DNA from 2 places in the Mycobacterium avium subsp. avium genome. Region 2 is predicted to be linked to the other one. Evidence: predicted binding sites of a transcription regulator. Region 2 holds the regulator's gene; the other holds the start of a gene.
What was found. The regulator HspR, encoded in region 2, represses chaperone genes until heat shock. The targets are predictions, from matches to a motif close to ANNTGAGTNNNNNNNACTCANNT.

Region 1 (5,853 bases), 2.2 Mb from region 2:
GGACTGGGCGCTGCAGCGGCACAACGCATTTCTGGGCCGGTTCTCGCCGCTGACCTTCATCGGCAACCACGACGTCACCCGGATCGCCAGCCAGCTGAACAACCCCGCGCACCTGGCGCACGCCCTGGTGCTGCTGCTGACGGTCGGCGGGGCGCCCAGCGTGTACGCCGGCGACGAGCTCGGCTTTCGCGGAATCAAGGAGGAACGGTTCGGCGGCGACGACGCGGTACGGCCCGAGTTCGACTCTCCCCCAATACCATTGGATGACTTCGGCACGAAGGTGTGGAGGCTGCACCAGTACCTGATCGGGCTGCGCCGCCGCCATCCCTGGCTGCACGCGGCCACCACCACCGCGCTGCTGCTGCAAAACCGGCACTACGTGTACGAGACCCGCAGCGGCGATGAGGCCCTGCTGATCGTGCTCAACATCGGCGATGAGCCGCTGCGGGTTTCGCTCGACGAGCTGGGCGGCCGGCGCGGGCGGGTGATCGGCGGCTCGGCGGCCCCACCGCCGGAGGTGCTCGACACGGTGGTCGTCGAGCCGCAGGGCTGGCGGATCCTGAGCCCGATCTAGGAGTCCGCCAGGCGGGCCAGCGTCACCGGGTCCTGCCGGCCGTCGTAGTACTTCTGCAGGACCGCCAGGAAGTCAGCGTTGTCGTCGGTCGCGTGCGCGAACAGCGTCATCGACGAGCACAGCTTCAGGTCGTCGGGCGAGCCGAAGATCTGCCCGACGGATCGGCCCTGCACCCGCTCGACCAGTCGGGCGCATTCGTGCAGACGCGGCCCGAGCAGCTCGTGGCGCAGGTAGGCGCGGGCCTCCGGCAGCGACGAGATGCCGTACCGGTCCGCCATCGCGCTGCCACCCAGGCCGCGCAGCTGCGGAAAGACGAACCACATCCAATGGCTGCGTTTTCGCCCAGCACGCAACTCGTCGACGACGTCGGCGTAGACCGGCTCCTGGGCGTCCACGAAGCGTTTGAGATCGAACGGGTCGGCGGCCGAGTCCATATGACTACGGTGGCACATGTGGGAGTCCAACGGCGAGTGCCCAGGGTGCGCGACCTCGCGCCACTGATGCAGTTCAAGCGGCCCGAGTTCAACGCGACCAAACGCCGCCTGCGATCCGCCCACACCATCGAGGACCTGCGCCGCATCGCCAAACGCCGCACCCCGAAGGCGGCCTTCGACTACACCGACGGCGCCGCCGAGGACGAGCTGTCCATCCAGCGCGCCCGACAAGCCTTCCGCGACATCGAGTTTCACCCGACGATCCTGCGTGACGTCAGCACCGTGACCGCGGGATGGGATGTGCTGGGCGGGCCGGTGGCGCTGCCGTTCGGGATCGCCCCGACCGGCTTCACCCGGCTGATGCACACCGAGGGCGAGATCGCCGGTGCGCGGGCGGCGGCGCGGGCGGGCATCCCGTTCTCGCTGTCCACCCTGGGCACCTGCGCGATCGAGGACCTGGCGGCCGCAGTTCCCCAGTCGCGCAAGTGGTTTCAGCTGTACATGTGGAAAGACCGGGAACGCTCGATGGCGCTGGTGCGCCGGGCCGCCGACGCAGGTTTCGACACCCTGCTGGCCACCGTCGACGTCCCGGTGTCCGGGGCGCGGCTGCGGGACAACCGCAACGGCATGACGATCCCGCCGACGCTGACGCTGCGCACCGTGCTGGACGCGGTGCCGCACCCGAAATGGTGGTTCGACCTGTTGACCACCGAGCCGCTGGCGTTCGCGTCGCTGGATCGCTGGCCCGGCACCGTCGCGCAGTATCTGAGCACCATGTTCGACCCCAGCCTCACCTTCGACGACCTGGAGTGGATCAAGGCGCGGTGGCCGGGAAAGCTGGTGGTGAAGGGGATTCAGACGCTGGACGATGCCCGCGCCGTCGTCGACCGCGGCGCCGACGGCATCGTGTTGTCGAATCATGGTGGGCGCCAACTGGATCGGGCCCCGGTGCCGTTCCACCTGCTGCCCACCGTGGCGCGCGAGCTGGGCAAGCACACCGAGATCCTGCTGGACACCGGGATCATGTCGGGCGCCGACATCGTCGCGGCGATCGCGCTGGGGGCCCGCTGCACCCTGGTCGGGAGGGCCTATCTGTACGGGCTGATGGCCGGGGGTGAGGCCGGCGTGACCCGGGCGATCGAGATCCTGGCCGAAGGCGTGATCCGGACGATGCGGCTGCTGGGCGTCACCTGTCTCGAGGAGCTGTCGCCGCGGCATGTGACGCCGCTGCGGCGGCTGGCGCCGCTGCCGCCCGTCGAGCCGCCAGTGACGCCGGCGTGACGCTCGCCGGCCGACGGTGCGCGGGCGTGACGCTCGTAGCGAAACCGTCCTCGGGAACAAACCGGCGCCGGGCTGGGTTAAGCGCATCAGACTCAACTTTTGGAGGATTTGATGGCTGAGGCCTACTCGGTGCCGGTGCTGTTCGTCACCGACACCATCGTGTTGCCCGGGATGGTGGTGCCGATCGCGCTGGACGACGCGGCCCGCGCGGCGATCGACGCCGCTCAGGCGAGCGAATCCGGTCAGCTGCTGATCGCCCCCCGGCTCGAGGACCGCTACCCGTCTCACGGCGTGATCGCCAAGATCGTGCAGGTCGGGCGCATCGCCGGGGGCGGCACCGCCGCGGTGGTGCGCGGCGAGCGCCGGGCCCAGATCGGGGCCGGCACGTCCGGGCCCGGCGCGGTGCTGTGGGTGCAGGCGACCCCGGTCCCCGACGCCGCGATCACCGACGAGATCAAGACGCTGGCCGCGGAGTACAAGAAGCTGCTGCTGGCCATGCTGCAACGCCGCGAGGCCTGGGAGATCATCGACTACGTCAACCGGCTGACCGACCCGTCGGCGCTGGCCGACACCTCCGGCTACGCGTCCTACCTGACCAGCGCGCAGAAGCGCCAGCTGCTGGAAACGGTCGATGTGGCCGAGCGGCTGCGGGTGCTGATCGACTGGACCAGCTCGCATCTGGCCGAGGTCGAGGTCAGCGACAAGATCGCCGAGGACGTGCGCGAGGGCATGGAGAAGACGCAGAAGGAATTCCTGCTGCGCCAGCAGCTGGCCGCGATCCGCAAGGAGCTGGGCGAGGGCGAACCGGACGGGTCCGATGAGTACCGGGCCCGCGTCGAGGCCGCCGACCTGCCCGAGAAGGTCCGCGAGGCCGCGCTGCGCGAGGTCGGCAAGCTGGAACGCGCCAGCGACCAGAGCCCGGAATCCGGCTGGATCCGCACCTGGCTGGACACCGTGCTGGAGCTGCCGTGGAACGTGCGCACCGACGACTCCACCGACCTGAAGGCGGCCCGGGACATCCTGGACGCCGACCACCACGGCCTCGACGACGTCAAGGACCGCATCGTCGAGTACCTGGCCGTGCGCACCCGCCGCGCCCAGCGTGGGCTGCAGGTGGTCGGCGGCCGCGGCTCGGGTGCGGTGATGGTGCTGGCCGGCCCGCCCGGCGTCGGCAAGACGTCGCTGGGCGAGAGCGTGGCGCGGGCGCTGGGCCGCAAGTTCGTGCGCGTCGCCCTGGGCGGGGTGCGCGACGAGGCCGAGATCCGTGGCCACCGGCGCACCTACGTGGGCGCGCTGCCGGGCCGAATCGTGCGTGCGATCGGCGAGGCGGGATCGATGAATCCCGTTGTGCTGCTGGACGAAATCGACAAGGTCGGCTCCGACTACCGGGGCGACCCGAGCGCGGCGCTGCTCGAGGTGCTCGACCCGGCGCAGAACCACACGTTCCGCGACCACTACCTGGATCTGGACCTCGACCTGTCCGACGTGGTGTTCCTGGCCACCGCCAACGTCGTCGAGAACATCCCGTCGGCCCTGCTGGACCGGATGGAGCTGGTGACCATCGACGGCTACACCGAGGACGACAAGGTCGCCATCGCCCGGGACTACCTGCTACCCCGGCAGCGGGAGCGGGCGGCGCTGACCGAGGACGAGGTGACGGTGACCGATGCGGCGCTGCGCAAGATCGCCGCCGACTACACCCGCGAGCCGGGCGTGCGACAGTTCGAACGGCTGCTGGCCAGGGCGCTGCGCAAGGTGACGACCAAGCTGGCAGAGCAGCCTGGGCCGGTCACCATCGACGAGCCCGATCTCGTCGACTACCTGGGCCGGCCCCGGTTCACGCCCGAGTCGGCCGAACGCACCGCGGTGCCCGGGGTGGCGACCGGCCTGGCCGTCACCGGCCTGGGCGGCGATGTGCTCTACATCGAGGCCGGGGCGACCGACGGGGAGCCGGGGTTGCAGCTGACCGGTCAGCTGGGTGACGTGATGAAGGAGTCGGCGCAGATCGCGCTGTCCTACGTGCGCTCCCACGCCGCCGCGCTCGGGGTCGACCCGAAGGCGCTGGACCGGCGCATCCACGTGCACGTGCCCGCCGGGGCGGTGCCCAAGGACGGCCCGTCGGCCGGTGTCACGATGGTGACCGCGCTGGTGTCGATGGCCACCGGGCGCCAGGTGCGCTCCGACGTCGGCATGACCGGCGAGGTCACGCTGAACGGTCGGGTGTTACCGATCGGCGGCGTGAAGCAAAAGCTGCTGGCGGCCCAACGTGCCGGGCTGTCAACGGTTTTCATCCCGGCGCGCAACGAGCCGGATCTCGATGACGTGCCTGCCGAGGTGCTCGAGGCGCTGACGGTCACGCCCATGACCGACGTGGCCGACATCGTCGCGCAGGCGCTGGAACCCGTCACCGCGCCGGCCGTCGCCGCGGCATGACCGCGCCTCCAGCGTCACGCCGGCGTGGCTCTCGGCGCCGAACGCCACGCTGGCGTGACGCCGGGTGTCGCGGTTGAATGACCGCGTGAGTCTCAAACGGCGAGTGGTACACCGAGTTCAACGCCTGCTGGTCAACCCGGTGGGCCGGCAATTGCCGATGACCATGCTCGAAACCACCGGACGCAAGAGCGGCAAGCCGCGGCGGACCGCGGTGGGAGGACGCGTGGTGGACAACCAGTTCTGGATGGTTTCCGAACACGGCGAACACTCCGACTATGTGCGCAACATCAAGGCCAATCCGGCCGTCCGCGTGCGGGTCGGCGGCCGCTGGCGCACCGGCACCGCGCACTTGTTGCCGGACGACGACCCCGTGCAGCGGAAGGGCAACCTGCCCCGCCTCAACAGCGCGATGGTGCGCCTGATGGGCAGTGACCTGCTGACCATCCGGGTGGACCTGGACTGACCTCGACGCCCGTGTCGGCGGCCGGCATTAAGGTCGTCGCATGCCCTACGACGAGGACCTGGCCAACCGGATCCGCGAGCTGCTCGGCGGTCAACCGGGCATCGAGGAGAAGCGCATGTTCGGCGGGCTGGCGTTTCTGCTCAACGGCAACATGTCGGTGGCGGCCAGCGGCCAGGGCGGGCTGCTGGTGCGGGTGCCGCCCGAGGACACCGACAAGCTCGTCGCGCGCGCCCATGTCGGCCCGGTGGTGATGGCCGGGCGGGAGACCCGTGGCTGGTTACGAGTCGACGCCGCCGGGGTGCGGACCAAACGCCAGCTTGCGGGTTGGGTCGCCCGCGGCGTCGGATACGCCGAAAGCCTGCCGCCCAAGTAGCGGCGCCGTTTGCCCGCGCACGCCGGGGGTACGCGAACCGGTATGAGCAACCGCGACCAGCGAGTGCGACGACTGCTCGACGTCGCCGGCCAGACGTACGCCGCGCAGGCGCGCATCAAGCTGAGCGACAAGCCGATGCCGCTGTTTCAGCTTCTGGTGCTGTGCATGCTGGCCAGCAAGCCGATCGACGCGGCCATCGCCGTGGGCGCGGCGGCCGAACTGTTCAAGGCGGGTCTGCGAACCCCCAAGGCCGTGCTGGATGCGGATCGGCAGACCATGATCGATGCGTTCGGGC
Region 2 (5,853 bases):
CAGGACGCGGCCCGCGCCGGTGGTGTCGGCGACCGAGCCCAGGATGATGTTGGCCAAGGCGTCCGGGGTGCGCGCCCCCGACAGCGCGTGCACCAGCTGGTGGGCGCCGAGCGGGTCGATGCCGGCCGAGCCCGTCCGAAGATCGCGGCGCAGCAGCCACGGGTGTTCCCGGGCCAGCCAATCGGCGCGCACCGCGAAACCCAGATTCAGCCAGCGCTGGTAGGCCGAGCGCAGCATGTGTTCGCGCAGGGTCTGCCGCCCGGTCTCGGCATAGAGGGCGGCGGCCTCCTCGTGGGCGCGCGCACTGATCGCCGGCAGCCGGTGCTCCTCGGCGAGCTCGATCGCCTGGTGCAGGTGACGTTCGGCCTTGCCGTGCTGCCCGCGCGCCCGCGCCCACGCGCCCTGGATCAGCGCGTAGGGCGCCGCGTAGTTCTCCGGTGCGCCGGCTGCCCATTTGCGGTGCGACGCCAGCGCCTGGCGGACGAACCGGATGGTTGCGGAATCCCTTGGCGCACAATGGATCATGCTGAGCGCGCCGATCAGGTGGACGAGTTGTGAGGCCGCGACGCCGGCCAAACCGCCGAGATGCTCGATCGCCTCCGTGGTGGCCTCGGCCGCGCCGGCGTGGTCGCCGCACCAGAAGTGCAGGCCCTGCTTCATGGCGGCGGCCGCGCCCAGGGCCACCTCGTCGCCCTGCTGCCGGGACGCCGGTAACACCTGCCGCTCGTCGTAGCCGCTCTCGCCGGCCAGCAGGAAGGGGTCGGCGCTGCGCCCCATCAGGTTCAGGCAAAGCTGTTGCACGGCCTGGCACAGCGCGCTGGGCACCGGCTGGGAACGGATGTGCGGGATGAGGGAGCTGGCGAGCGCGTCGATCTCCGGGAGCGGCCGGCCGACCCAGAACGACTGGGAGAGCAGGACCGCGGTCAGGAATCCGGCGTTTTCCTGGTCGCCCCGGTCGAGCGCCTCCTCGACGGCGTCGCGCAGCTCGCCCAGGCCGTCGCGGATCGGGTGGCGCCAGTGGTGGATGTAGTCGAGGTACATGAACACCGTCTGCGGGCGGGCCTCGCGGAGTTCCGGTCGCTGGGCCAGCAGCATGCCGACCTCGCCGAAGCGCTGGCTGCCCGCGTGGTCGCCGAGCAACACCAGGACGATCCCGTAGCCGGTGATGACCAGCGGCGAGGACGACGTGTGGCCGTGGGCCAACGTGAGCTCCAGTTGCTTGCGCACCAGCAGGGGTAACAGGTTGGGCCGCACCAGGACCGCCATGTTGCACAGTTCGGCGAGGATCGGGTGCAGTGCGATGACCCGCTGGTCGGTGCAGTGCGGCAGCTGCAGCAGCCGTTCGGTGCTCCAGCGGGCCATCGTGAGCCGCATCCGCACGATCGCGTTGCCCATGCGTGGCTTGCCCGCCTGGGTCGCCACCCGTTCGCCGAGCTCGTCGAGGGCCGCAAGCCCGATCTCGAGCGCCTCCTGCAGACGGTTTTCGGCCACCCTGCCCTTCATCCGCAGGTAGGCCAGTCGCGCGCGGTCCGGGGGCTCGCGCAGGAACTCCTCGGCCTCGTCGAGCAGGGCGTTGAGCACCGGCACGTCACCGACCCGCAGCGCGGCATCGGCGGCGTCGAGCGCAAGCTCCCGGGTCAGCACGAACTGCCCGGCCCAGCGTTGCTCGCCGAGCAGGTCCAGCGCGTCGCGGCAGTATCCGAGCGCCAGGGGAAAGGAGGCCTGCGCCCGGGCCTGGTGCGCGGCCCGCCGCAGCACCTCGACGAACCGGGTGCGTTCGGCCTCGTCGGCCACGGCGAGGCCGCCGACGCCGACGTGGCGGGCGGCCTCGAACAGGCGATCGTCCCCGAGGGTGATCAGCCGCCGGCCGATGCGCAGGTGCACGGCGCGCATCTCGTCGGGCGACAGTCCCGCGCGCGCCGCCTCGGCCACCCGGTCGTGGCTGAACCGGTAGCGGGCGTCGCGGCTGATGGCGTTGCTGATCCGCTGGCCGGTCATGTCGAGGGCTTCGAGCAGGCGCAGCTCGAGGCAGGCCCACAGCGCGTGGGCCACGACGTCGGGCGTCCGCGCGGCCGCTGCCGCGGCGTCGTCGAGGTCGAATTCGCCGCCGATGCACGACAGCGCGCTCAACACCTCCCGGTCGGCGGGGCGGAGCTGGTCGAGGTAGCGGCCGAGGAACTCGGCGGCGGTGGCCGAAACCTCGATCGAGGTGAGCACCCGCAGGTCCCAGCGCGGGGGCCCGCCGGAGCCGACCGGGAGCAGCGCGCCTTCGCGCTGCGCCCGGTACAGCAGCTGACGGACCTGCAGCGGGTTGCCCCCGGTGCGGTGGTGGAACTCGGCGGCCACCTCGGGCAGCTCCCCGCTTTGGCCGCACACGGTGGCGAGCAGCTCCTCGACGTCGTCGCGGGCCAGCGGTTCGAGCTCGATCGTGGTGAGGTTCTCCGCTGCGATCCCCGCCGCGGCGGGGTCGAACCCGCCCGCGCGGTGCGCGCCGACGACCAGCAGGTCGCGCAGCGACACCGTCAACAACTCGGCGAGCAGCAGCAGGGTATCCCGATCGGCCCACTGCAGGTCGTCGATCGCCAGCACCACGGTCCGGTAGGACGCGGTGGCGGACAGCAGCCGGGTGGCGGCGCGGTGCAGCTGCCGGCGGGAATCCGTGGCGTCGAGTTCCGGGTGGGACGCGGTCTCGCCCAGCACCCGCGGCAGGTCGGGGACCAGTTCCCCGAGCACGCCGGCGATCGGCGACACCCCGCCGGCCAGATCCGCGCGCCAGCGGTCACGTTCGGCCGGGGCCGTCGCCGCCATGGTGCGGACCAGCGATCCGAGCGCGTCGCGCACCGCGGCGTACGGCGCCGGCGCGCCGTCCCGGCACCTGCCGTAGGCGAAGACACAGCCACGCCCGGCCACCTCGACGCCGAAGGCCTTCATCAGTGCCGACTTGCCGACGCCCGGCACCCCGCTGATCAGGACGCATTCCCCGCCGCCGCGCGCCGCCGCGTCGACCGCGGCCCGGAGCCGGGCGAGCTCCCGCTGCCGGTCGGTCACCCGGTCGTCGAGGTCGAGCACCGGAGCCGTCACGGCACGGCGCCCGCTGTGGCTAATTTGCTGCCCCGCCCGCTCAGCGGTTCTCCGCTGGTCACCGGCCGACTATAACGCAGGCCCGGCAAATCGGCGGAGTGAATTCAGCCGCGTGGCGATGCGGGTCTGATCAGGCCCGGGTCCCGCCCTTGCGCGGCTGCCACACCACCAGCGCGGTGCTCTTGGGCAGCACCGCCAGGTCGCGCCGCTGGCCGGCGCGCACCTGCGCCAACTCCTCGGTCAGCTCCTTGACCCGCGCCTGCAGCGCCTCGACCTGATTGGTCAGCTCGATGATCCGCTTGATGCCGGCCAGGTTGACGCCTTCGTCCTGGGAGAGCCGCTGCACCTCGCGCAGCAGGTCCACGTCGTGCTCCGAATACCGCCGTCCCCCACCGGACGTGCGCTGCGGGCTGACCAGGCCGAGCCGGTCGTAGGTGCGCAGCGTCTGGGCGTGCATGCCGGCCAACTCGGCGGCCACCGAGATCAGGAACGTCCGGGATTCGTGTCCTTTCCGGTTCTTGGCCATCAGCGGTTACCTGCCCATCCCGCCCGTGGGTCGAAGCCGCTGGCGCGCTCGGCGGCCGCGTAGGCCTCCAGCGCCTCCTGAGCGGCGCCGTCCAAATTCGGTGGCACCGCGACCTTTACCGTCACCAGCAGGTCGCCGTGGCCGCCGCTGCGCTTGGGCACCCCGCGTCCGCGCACCCGCAGGATGCGGCCGTCGGCGGTGCCCTTGGGCACTCGAACCCCGACCTTGCCGTCCAGTGTGGGCACCGATATGGTTGAGCCCAAAGCCAATTCGGTGAAACTGACGGGAACGGTCACGGTCAGGTCGTCGCCGTCGCGGCCGAACACCTTGTGCGGCCGCACATGTACCGTCACGTACAGGTCGCCCGACGGCGCGCCGCGCAGCCCGGCCTCGCCCTGACCGGGCAACCGGATGCGCTGCCCGTCCTCGACGCCGGGCGGGATCCGCACGTTGATGGTGCGGGTGCGGGTGGTGACCCCGGTGCCCTTGCACTCGTCGCAGGGGTGCTCGATGATCGAGCCGCTGCCCCGGCAATCGGTGCAGGGCTCGGAGAAGCCGAAAGCGCCCTGGTTGCGGCTGATTACGCCGGAGCCGTTACAGGTGGGGCACACCTTGGGGCTGGTGCCGGGGCGTGCGCCGCTGCCGTGGCAGTTGGTGCACGGCGCCGGGCTGGTCAGCCGCAGCGGCATCGCCACGCCCTTGGCGGCCTCGACGAAATCCAGCTGGGTCTCGGTTTCGAGGTCGTTGCCGCGGCGCGGCCGGCTGGGCCGGCCGCCCGAAGCGCGCCCGAACAGGCCGCCGAACAGGTCGCCGATGTTGGTGCCGCCGCTGCGGCCGGCGGCGTCGAACAAATCGTTGAGGTTGAACTCCGCCCCGTCCCCGCCGACGTTGAAGCCGCCGAACCCACCGGTGTCGAACCGGCGCCCGCCGAAACCGCCTCCGGCGAAAAGCCTTCGGGTTTCGTCGTATTCCTTGCGCTTGGCCGGGTCCGACAACACGTTGTGCGCCTCGGAGACCGCCTTGAATCGTTCGCCGGCGGCGGGATTGTCGGGGTTGGCATCCGGGTGTAGATCGCGCGCCAGCTTGCGGTAGGCGCGTTTGATCTCTTCGGGACTGGCGTCAGAGGAGACGCCCAGCTCCTTGTAGAAGTCTTTTTCGACCCATTCACGCTGGGCCATGCCGCGTCACCCCCTCACCACTTTCTGTTGGTCTGTCTTCCAATGTGCTGATTGTGTGATCTAGTCACCGGATGCGCCGGCGTTATCGTCCGATTCGGGCGGCCGGGTTTCGGCGGCCGAGGCGGTGGGCTCGTCGGTGGCCGCGGCTTCCCCGTCGCCTTCCTCGGTGACCGTGTCGACGACGCCGACCAAGGCGTGGCGCAGCACCTGATCGCCGAGCTTGTAGCCCTGCCGCATGACGGTGCCGATGACGGGTTTGGAGCCGTCGCCCTCGTGCTGCACGGCTTCGTGCAGCACCGGGTCGAACTCTTCGCCCTCCTCACCGAATGCGGTCAGGCCCAGGCCGGTCAGCGCGCTTTCCAGCTTGTCGGCCACCGACTTCAGCGGCCCTGACTCCAGGTCGCCGTGCTTGCGTGCCCGCTCCAAATCGTCGAGCACGCCCAGCAATTGGTTGACCACGGCGGCCTTTGCCCGGTCCGCCGCGGCCTGCTGGTCGCGCAGCGCCCGCTTGCGGTAGTTGGCGAAGTCGGCCTGCACGCGTTGCAGGTCAGCGGTGAGCTCGGCGACCTTGTCGGCCCCGGCGCCGCCCGACTCGGCGGTCGCGGCTTGCGGCGCCGTCCCTCCCGGCGTGTCGCCGGGAGGGACGTGCCGGACCTCACCGGTCTCGGGATCGATTCGCCGCTTGTCGGTAACCGTCACCTGTTCCGGCGGGTTGCCTTCCGTCTTCTGATTTCCTTGTGTCACTTGGACTCCCGGTCATCGTCGACCACCTCCGCGTCCACAACGTCGTCGGCGGATCCGGACCCGCCGCCGGCCGCGGCACCGTCCGGCCCGCCGGCCTGGGCGGACTCGGCCTGGGTGGCCTCGTAGATTGCCTGTCCCAGCGCTTGCGACTCCTGGCCGAGCTTCTCCATCGCCGACTTGATCGCGGTGATGTCGGTGCCGCCCAGGGCCGTCTTGGCGTCGGCGATCGCGGCGTCGACCTTGGACAGCGTCTCCTCGGGAACCTTCGAGCCACCCTCGGCCTCGCGCTGGTCCTTGACGAACTTCTCCGTCTGGTAGACAAGC

Region 1: lon (endopeptidase La) is a predicted target of HspR. The motif match lies at 2,365-2,387, and genes of this name have one in related genera.

What each region holds. Positions count from the first base shown of each region.
Region 1 is NZ_CP046507.1:1,692,343-1,698,195, reverse strand. It holds gene MAA44156_RS07810 (alpha-amylase family protein) at 1-574, shown strand, start outside; gene MAA44156_RS07805 (DUF1810 domain-containing protein) at 571-1,008, opposite strand; gene MAA44156_RS07800 (alpha-hydroxy acid oxidase) at 1,027-2,289, shown strand; gene lon (endopeptidase La) at 2,401-4,722, shown strand; gene MAA44156_RS07790 (nitroreductase family deazaflavin-dependent oxidoreductase) at 4,808-5,185, shown strand; gene MAA44156_RS07785 (TfoX/Sxy family protein) at 5,226-5,558, shown strand; gene MAA44156_RS07780 (HhH-GDP family DNA glycosylase) at 5,601-5,853, shown strand, end outside.
Region 2 is NZ_CP046507.1:4,494,247-4,500,099, forward strand. It holds gene MAA44156_RS23750 (polyprenyl synthetase family protein) at 1-3,069, opposite strand, end outside; gene MAA44156_RS21110 (heat shock protein transcriptional repressor HspR) at 3,212-3,607, opposite strand; gene dnaJ (molecular chaperone DnaJ) at 3,607-4,785, opposite strand; gene grpE (nucleotide exchange factor GrpE) at 4,846-5,529, opposite strand; gene dnaK (molecular chaperone DnaK) at 5,526-5,853, opposite strand, start outside.